Regions from separate parts of the Tardiphaga alba genome, predicted to be linked through region 2. Evidence: riboswitches for the same ligand, from Rfam matches in the RefSeq annotation. Region 2 holds a riboswitch; each other region holds the start of a gene.
The links. Region 2 has a riboswitch for cobalamin ahead of RPMA_RS21295 (TonB-dependent receptor plug domain-containing protein). Riboswitches for the same ligand answer to the same signal wherever they lie in the genome.
Positions count from the first base shown of each region.

Region 1 (2,197 bases), 1.8 Mb from region 2:
CGAGAAGCCTCCGAAGGGCGAATTGCTGGTGTGCTTGAAGTCGATGCGGTTGACGTCGAAGCCGGCCACGAAGGTGTTCACCATGCCGAACAGGTGGCCGGTGAAGGTGGCGTCCATGCGGTCGCCGACTTGCTGCTGCTGGTGGAAGATTTCCAGATAGTCGCTGCGGTCGATCTGACCGGTGCCGGGATTGAAGCCGTAGATCTCGACCTCCTTCCAGTGGCGCTTCGCATACATGTAATAGAGCGTGTTGCGCAGCGTGATGCCGTCGGCCACCTGCCATTCGGTCTTCACCTGGCTCCAGCTGTCCTGGTAGCGGATGGTGCTGTCGCTGACATTGTAGTTCTTGAAGCGGGTCGCCGGATCGAGCTGGCCGTTGATCAGCGGCGTGCCGAAATATTTCGACGGATGCCGGTCGCCATAGTCGGTGGACAGCGTCCAGGTGACGTCCTCGTTCTGCTTGATCTGTACGGCGGCATGCAGCGCGATGTTCGACTGGTTGTCGCGATCAATCCAGCCGTCGCTGGCATTGCCGGTGACGGCGATGCGATAGGCGACGTCCTTGTTGATCGGCCCGCCGCTATCGAGCGCGATGCGGCGTGTCATGTTGGTGTCGATGGAGAGTTCGGCCTGGTTGCGCGGAATCCAGAGCGGCAGTTTCGAGACCACATTGACGGCGCCGCCAATGGCGCCTTCGCCATACATCACCGAGGCCGGGCCACGCAGCACTTCGATCTTCTCGGCGGTCCAGGTATCGAACGGGAAATTGACGGTACCCGCGCCGACATAGAGGCGGGTGCCATCATAGAGAGAAGTGACGGAGCCGCTGCCGGCGAAGCCGCGGGTCGAGAAGGCGATGCCGCCATTGCCGGGTTCGCCGATGGCGGTGAAGCCGGTGGCATTCTGGGTCACGGCATCAACGACATTCAGTTGGCCGCGCTCGGCCATGGTCTCCGCCGAAATCACTTCAACACTGGCCGGCGTCTGCAGGCGCGTCAGGCCGAGGCGGCTGCCGGTGGACGTGGTGCCGGTGAGATTGAGCGTCGGTGCTGCGAAGACCGGGCTAGTTGGCGTCGCAACCGGCGGAGCAGTCGTCGCGGCGACATTGCGCTGCTGGCGCGAGCGTACATTGCGCGCGGCGTTGCCGGTTGCGGCACGGCGGGCGCGTGGCTGCGTGGCCGACGGCTGCACGACGACAGGATCGAGCGTCTGACTGCGTTGTGCTGTCTGCGTCCAGCCTTCAGTGGGCCAGAGCAGGCAGGACAGCGCGACGGAGGAGAGGAGCAGGTGGCATCGTCTGGATGCGGAAGGATGGAACGACATCGGCTTGAGACTCGCGATAACGTGGCACGTCACCGCAAACAAAGCCGCCCGTGGTCCTCAGACCGATGATGCGACTTCCACCAGGACACCCCGCCCAATGTGCTCGCGTGTGACCACGACTGACGGCAGGTCTCCTGGCTCGCGGGTCGGTGCCTGTCACCGCCTTCCCAGGCTAGGGGCCCAGTGGCATGTGGCGAAGGCTCGCCGCTTACAGTTGCGGGGGCAGCCGCGGAATCGGCTCTATCAACAAAGAGCCTCACCGCATTCCCTTTTGGTCCCCGGAAGGAACCGTCGCGATCACGTTAGGGTGAAAATCTGGAATGAGTCAATTCGCAGACGAGTGGTATGGTGAGTTGTTGTCGCGGTGTTGAAACGGCGCATCACTCCCACTGCGGGACAACTCGCACTGTCATCGCCCGGCCGTGCGCGCAATTGCGCGCTAGGACCGGGCGATCCAGTAGACACGGATTTTCGTGATGGAGCTTTCGCGACAGCGTGTACTGGATCCCCGCTCCGTGCACGCCTTCGGCGTGCTAGGCGGGGATGACAGCTGGCGCGATCAGAACTTCACATTCACCGCAAGCTGCGCCGTGCGCGGCATGCCGAGCACCCACTGATTGGTGCCGCCGGAGACGGCGTAGATCTCGTCGAACAGGTTGTAGACGCGCAGCGAGACGGTGGTGTTCGTATCGGGCTTCCACTGCACGCCCGCATTGACGACATTGTAAGTCGGGCGCGCCAGCGTGTTGGCCGCATCGGCATAGGTCTTGCCGACGATCTGGATACCGGCATTGGCCGACCAGTTCGGTGCAAAGTCCCATGTCGCCCAGATATTGGAGACATTCAGCGGCACGTTCTGCGGGACATTGCCAGC
Region 1 is NZ_CP036498.1:413,295-415,491, forward strand. Features, by position in the region: gene RPMA_RS02020 (TonB-dependent receptor) at 1-1,323, opposite strand, end outside; cobalamin riboswitch at 1,431-1,631, opposite strand; gene RPMA_RS02025 (TonB-dependent receptor) at 1,883-2,197, opposite strand, start outside.
Region 1: linked by a shared signal. The riboswitch ahead of RPMA_RS02020 (TonB-dependent receptor) and the one ahead of RPMA_RS21295 (TonB-dependent receptor plug domain-containing protein) in region 2 are both predicted to bind cobalamin.

Region 2 (2,197 bases):
AGCTGACTTCGCTGAACGAACGCTCGGTATGGGTGTTCGACACCGTGATATTGTGCGTCAGTACGCCGCCGAAGGAGTCGATGCCGACGCGACCATAGATGGTCTGCAGCAGGCGGTCGGTGGACGATCCCGTGTCCGGATAGGTGCCGCTGCCGGGATCATAGGCGGCGCGGGTGAACGACTGCACGGTGCCGGCCTCCAGGCGGATGCCTTCGCCGGCATCATAACCGATGCGGCCTGAACCGCCGACGCGATCGAAACCGTCGCGTTCGAGATTCGGATACTTCGCCTCGATGGCGGGGATGCGGTAGCCGTAGCGCGAGAAGCCGTTCGAATGCTGGCCGCCGGCGGTGAAGGCGTAGGACCACGGACCCTGCGAGCCGACCATGGAGCCTTGCGTGACCACGGTGCCGTAGCTGCCGGCTTCGGTGCGGACGTTGAATTGCGCGGGGCCGGTGCCCTTCTTGGTGATGATATTGACCACGCCACCCATGGCGTCGGAGCCGTACAGCGCGCTTTGCGGGCCGCGCAGCACTTCGATGCGATCGATGGCCGACGGCGCGAACATGGCGAATTCGAAATCGCCGGAAGCGGCGGTGGGATCGTTGACGCGGATGCCGTCGATCATCACCAGTGTCTGGCCGGTATTGGCGCCGCGCATGCGCACATTGGCGGTGCCGCCGGGGCCGCCGTTTTCGGAGATGTCGATGCCGGGGACGCTGCGCAGCGCATCGACCAGCGAGCCTGGATTGGACGTGGCGATCGTCTCGCCCGACACCACGCTGATGGCGCTGCCGGTGGCACTCAGCGGTTCCGCCGTGCGGTTTGCAGTGACGACGACTTCAGACAATTGTTCAGAATTGGATTGCGCCTGCGCGGCATGCGCAGACATAGCAAGAATCGCCGCAGTGCCTGCAGCGATTGTTCGGATAGACATAGAAAACCTTCCGTCGACCCACCGTCGAACGCGATATAGACAGATTATCGGCCGGTCTCCTGGCTCGCAGTGATCTCCGGGGCCGCCTTCCCGAGCGATGCTCAGTGGCTGTGTGGCTTCGGACGAACTGCTGACAGTTGCGGGGGCAGCCGCGGCATTGGAGGATATCTCCCCTCACCGCATTCCCGTTTCACCTCCTGACGGAGGCACCGATAACGGATGACAGGAAGCACAGTGCGCAGCGCTGCGCAACTGGCTTCCGTCGATCTAGCCGCGCAAGGCGGCCAGCACCTCGTCGGGGCGCTCGATCATCATCATGTGGCCGGTGGCGGGGAGAATCACCGTACGCGCATCGCCGAGCGCTGCGGCGAGCGCCTTGCCGGCCTTGGCGGGGGTCATCATGTCCCGTTCGCCCAAGATCAAAGTGACGGGGACCTTGATCTCAGCGGCGGCAGCGAGGGCATTCTGGTAGGCATTGCAGGCATTGAGATCGGCATAAAGGACGCCGGGCTTCGTCGCCTCCAGCACCCGCTGCGCGCCGGTATGCATCCATAGGCCGGGCGCCAGACTGCCGCCGAGCTCGGCGCGCATGCCGAGGCCCCAGATCGACACCATGTCGATGGCCGACTGGGCATTGGCTTCGGCGTCCTTCAGGAGATCCGGTCCGACCGTCATCGTCGCCGCCGTGCCGAGCAGGTCGAGGCGCGTGACCTTGTCGGGGTGGCGCGCCGCGGTTTCGACGGCGATCAACGAGCCCATGGAGTGGCCGATCAGCCGCGCATTCTTCGCGCCGGCGGCCGTGATCAGTGCCGCGGTCCAGTCGGCGAGGTCGCCGATCGTGGTCAGCGCGTCGCCGCCGCTGCGGCCGTGGCCGGGAAGATCCGGCGCCAGCACGGCATAGCCGTGATGGGCGAACCAGCGCGTATGCAGCGCCCAGGTGGAACTGTCGAAGCCGGCGCCGTGCAGCAGCACCACGACGGGCAGCGACGGATCGAAAACACGGCCGCCATTGGCGACAAAGGTGTCGTGACCGTTGACTGTGATCTGCATCGGCTCAGCCCTTCTGCGAGAAGCGCAGCGCCTGCGCGAGATCGTCGATGATATCCTGCGCGGCCTCGATACCGACCGAAAGGCGGATCAGTTCCTCGCCGATGCCGGCGGCCTTGAGTTGTTCGGCATCCATCTGCTGATGCGTGGTCGACGCCGGATGGATTACCAGCGTCTTGGCATCGCCGACATTGGCGAGATGGCTGGTCAGCT
Region 2 is NZ_CP036498.1:4,457,036-4,459,232, reverse strand. Features, by position in the region: gene RPMA_RS21295 (TonB-dependent receptor plug domain-containing protein) at 1-892, opposite strand, end outside; cobalamin riboswitch at 970-1,166, opposite strand; gene RPMA_RS21290 (alpha/beta fold hydrolase) at 1,205-1,987, opposite strand; gene RPMA_RS21285 (O-acetylhomoserine aminocarboxypropyltransferase) at 1,992-2,197, opposite strand, start outside.

Region 3 (2,197 bases), 1.8 Mb from region 2:
TTCGCGCTGGCAGCACTGGTCAATGCATTCGGCCGTGCGTCCTCGTCGAACGCATTGATCCTGATCTCCGGCTGGACGTTCCTCGTCCTCATCCTGCCCATCGTGATGAATCTCGTCGTCGGCGCCATCAGCCCGGCGCCGTCGCGCACCGAGCTTGCCAGTCGCACACGCGTGGTGACCGCCGATGCGCTGCGCGAGTATGAAGACATGTACAGCACGGACTATCGCTATGCCTCGGATCCCGAGACCTTGGCAGTGAAGGACGGTCGCATTGAGGTCCCGCCCCGCATGCGCGCTTTCTTCCTGGCCAAGCAACGCGTCGACGCACAGGTTGAGCCGTTGTTGAATCAGTTCGACCATCAATTGCTGGAACAGCAGAAACTGGTGGATCTGATTGGCTTCCTGTCACCCGCGATCCTGGTCAATGAGGCGCTGAATCTCGTAGCGGGTAACGATTCCCGCCGTTTCGTCGCTTTCAAGAACCAGACGGAAGCCTTCCACAACGGCTGGCGCGCATTCTTCGCGCCGAAGATCGCAACAGACCGCGCGACGACGCGTGCCGAGATGACTGCGCTGCCAGTGTGGCAGCGGCAGGAGACAGCGACCACGACAACCGCGTGGCGCATCGCGTCCCGCGCGGCGCTACTGCTGCTTGTGAGCTTCATTATCGCAATCTTTGCGATGCGCAGACTACGCCATGGCCAGATCGTGTAACGCGAGCGAGTGGTGCATGATCCACACACCAATGGCCATAAAGGCGCCATCGATCCGCGCGTGCGTTGACACATTCGTCAACATCACCCAAACGTGAGCATGACGGTTCCTTCGGGACCAATAGGGAATGCGGTGAGGCCCGCGCAACGCTTGTTGCGCGAACCGATTCCGCGGCTGCCCCCGCAACTGTAAGCGGCGAGCCTGCGCCAAGAGCCACTGGATTTCGATCCGGGAAGGCGGCGCAAGGCAATGACCCGCGAGCCAGGAGACCTGCCGTCAGTCGTGGTCACACGCGAGCACATTGGGCGGGGTGTCCTGATGGAAGTCGAGTTGCGTTCGTCAGCGGGTGCAGAGCGGCTTGGTTTGCGGTGACGTGCCACGTTATCGCGAGTCCTTTTTTGCAAATGACCTCCGTTTCCTCCGCCGCGTCGTTCCGGCGCCAGTTTCTCCTCTGCACCGTCGCACTGCCGTGCCTCATGTGGTCCGCCGAAGGCACCGCGCAGGATGCAAAGCCGAGCCAGACGCTCGATCCTGTTGTCGTCCAGCCATCCCCCAGCCGCAGCGCGCACGCCGCGCCACCACCGGCAATGCAAGCCGCGCGGCGCGTCCGCAACGCAATGCCGCTGCGACCACGGCAGCGCCCGTTGTGACGCCGACCGGCCCTGCTTTCGCCGCACCGACGCTGAATCTCACCGGCACCGCGCCGACCGGCAGCCGTCTCGGCCTCACCCGCCTGCAGACCCCCGCCAGCGTCGATGTCATCTCCGCGCAGACCATGTCGGAGCGCGGCCAGCAGAACATCAATGACGCCGTGACGCAGAATGCGGTCGGCATCACCGCCAATCCTTCGCTTGGCAATGGCGGCCTCGCTTTCAGCGCACGTGGCTTCACCGGCTCCAGTTCCGTCATGACGATCTATGACGGCACCCAACTCTATGTCGGCCAGGGAACAGCGACTTTCCCCTATGACACGTGGTCCGCAGAGCGCATCGAGGTGCTGCGTGGGCCGGCCTCTGTGCTGTACGGATCCGGCGCCATCGGCGGCGCCATCAATGTGGTGTCGAAACTGCCGACCTGGATACCCACCAACCAGGCCGCGATTTCGTTCGACACCAACATGACCAAGCGTATCGCGGTCGATAGCGGCGGCCCGGTGAGCGAAAACGTCGCCTATCGCATCACTGCCACAGGCAATCTCTCCGACGGCTGGGTCGATCGCGGCAACAATTCAAATGTCTCCGTGCATGCTGCCATCCAGGTGAAGCAGAACGAGGACGTCACCTGGACCTTCCTCAGCGACTATGCCGACGTACAGCCGCAGCGCTATTGGGGAACACCCCTGGTCAATGGACGCATTCTCGATTCCACCCGTTTCAATAACTACAATTTCAGCGACGGCATCGTTCACTACAAGGACAACCTGAACCAGATCCGCACCGAATGGAACGTGACCGACGGCGTATCTGTGCGCAACGTGTTGTAC
Region 3 is NZ_CP036498.1:416,368-418,564, reverse strand. Features, by position in the region: gene RPMA_RS02030 (DUF3526 domain-containing protein) at 1-714, shown strand, start outside; cobalamin riboswitch at 801-1,006, shown strand; gene RPMA_RS02025 (TonB-dependent receptor) at 1,361-2,197, shown strand, end outside.
Region 3: linked by a shared signal. The riboswitch ahead of RPMA_RS02025 (TonB-dependent receptor) and the one ahead of RPMA_RS21295 (TonB-dependent receptor plug domain-containing protein) in region 2 are both predicted to bind cobalamin.

Region 4 (2,197 bases), 1.5 Mb from region 2:
GTGCCAGTCGAATTTCAGCCGGTCGCCGGTGCTGCTGCTCGGCGTTGCCGATGTGGGCGAACGGTCAAACCGGTTGTTGTTCGAATAGTTGACGCCGAAATAGCTGCGGATGCGACCATCCAGCGCCGTCCACACGGCTTCCTCGCGGGTGGCGAATTGCTGCACGGCGTGCGAGCTCTGGGTGGGATTGGGTGCGCTCGGGAAGTTGAAGTCGTCGCCGGTGAAATAGAGCAGCGCATCGGTGTAGCGCAGCACCGAATTGATGGTCAGGTTCTCGTTCAGATCGACGCCGACTTTGCTGGAAATGGTCTTGTTGTCGTAATTGTTGCCGATCGCCCGCTGACCAGGTGGCAGCGACTGCTGCGGCGTGACGGGGACATCGCCGGCATGAAGATGAGCGACACTGAAGGCGTAGTTCACATTGTCCTTCGAGCCGCTGAGACCGATATTCTGGTTGAAGGTGTTGAACGAGCCGGCCTCGAATGTGCCGGAGACGCGGGCCGGGCCTTCGCCCTTGCGGGTGATGACGGAGATCACGCCGCCGATCGCATCGGAGCCATAGAGGCCACTTTGCGGGCCGCGCAGCACTTCGATTTGCTGAACATTCGCTGTCAGCAGGTTCGCATAGTCGAACGCGCCGTTCGGCGTCGAGGGATCGCCGACATCGATGCCGTCGATCAGCACCTTGGTGTGGTTGGAATTGGTGCCGCGCATGAACACCGAGGTCTGGCCGCCGGGGCCGCCGGTCTGCACCACATTGAGGCCCGGAATGGTGGCGAGCACATCGGGCACCGCGCGATATTGCTGGGTCTCGATGTCCTTCTGCGTGACGACGCTGACCGAGCTTGCGACGCGATCGACGGAGGTCGCGATGCCGGTCGGGCTGATCACCACGGGCGGGAAGGGGTTTGGTGCGGCCGTGACGGTCTCCGCAGGGGGCGCAGGCCGGCGGGCGGCGCGCCGGGTGCGGGTCTGCGCCGGCTGCGCCGTTGCGGCATTCGGCCGGGGCGTGACGATCTCGACGGGAGGCAGAAGGTTCGGCGAGGCGATTTGCTGGGCCTGCGCGGCGCCAGCACCGAGCGACAGCGCAAGGATGCAGGAGCTGAGCAGGAAGCGCCCGTGAGTGGGCGATGGACGGAAGGCGGACGACATGAGTGAAACCTCGGTGGTGACGTCAGTGGCACGTCACAGCGAACGAGGTTCACGTGAGACTCTGGGAGTCTCCGATGAACATATGTCTGTACTCCCCGACCGACATCTTCGCGTGTGACCACGATTGACGGCAGGTCTCCTGGCTCGCGGGTCGTCGCCTCCGCATCGCCTTCCCGGGACCGAGTTTCCCAGTGGCATCTGATGAGAGGCTTTCCGCTTACAGTTGCGGGGGCAGCTATGGCATTGAGGCCCGTCGCAACGCGCCTCGCACCACATTCCCTTTTAATCCCTTGCGGGGGACCGTCGGCTGCACGTTAAGGATGATGGTAGCGGGGTGTCAAGAGAAGCAGAGCGATGCCGGACGGCATCCCTGTTGATCGTGTTTGCCTCGCAACACGCGCTGTCCGCTTTCGCCACATTATGTGAAGCCGACGAACCGCGTCGCTTCCGCCACCGATTTGCGCTCGGACACCACGGCATTGGCAGGGAATGTGTCATCGGGCCAGCCGAGCGCGATGCTCTTCATGATGATCTGGTCGTCGGCGATCCCCGCATGCTCGCGCACCACCGGCGACTGCATGATGCCCTGGCTGTTGATGACGGCGCCGAGCCCGCGCGACCAGGCGGCATTGACGAGGGCGGTGGCCACGGCGCCGCAATCGAACGGCGTATCGTCGCTGCCGTCCAGCACGCGGTCATAAGTCACGATGATGCAAACCGGCGCATCGAACTGGCGGAAGCCGCGCAGCACCCAGTCCTGCCGCATCTCCTTGTCGTCGCGCGCGATCCCCATCGCTGCGAACAGCTGCTTGGCAACACCGACCTGACGGTCGCGATGCGCGCCTGCAAATGGCTGCCCGGTGCGGAATTCGCGCGACTGCGGAATGCCGGCGACCATGCGCTCGGTATTGCCGGCGCGGATCTTGTTCAGGGGCTCGCCGGTGATGACGTAGAAATTCCATGGCTGCGTATTCATCGACGACGGCGCGCGCATCGCCAGATTGATGATTTCCTCGATCAGCTTCTGCGGCACCGGATCAGGCTT
Region 4 is NZ_CP036498.1:2,920,853-2,923,049, forward strand. Features, by position in the region: gene RPMA_RS13915 (TonB-dependent receptor plug domain-containing protein) at 1-1,152, opposite strand, end outside; cobalamin riboswitch at 1,265-1,472, opposite strand; gene RPMA_RS13920 (nitroreductase) at 1,571-2,197, opposite strand, start outside.
Region 4: linked by a shared signal. The riboswitch ahead of RPMA_RS13915 (TonB-dependent receptor plug domain-containing protein) and the one ahead of RPMA_RS21295 (TonB-dependent receptor plug domain-containing protein) in region 2 are both predicted to bind cobalamin.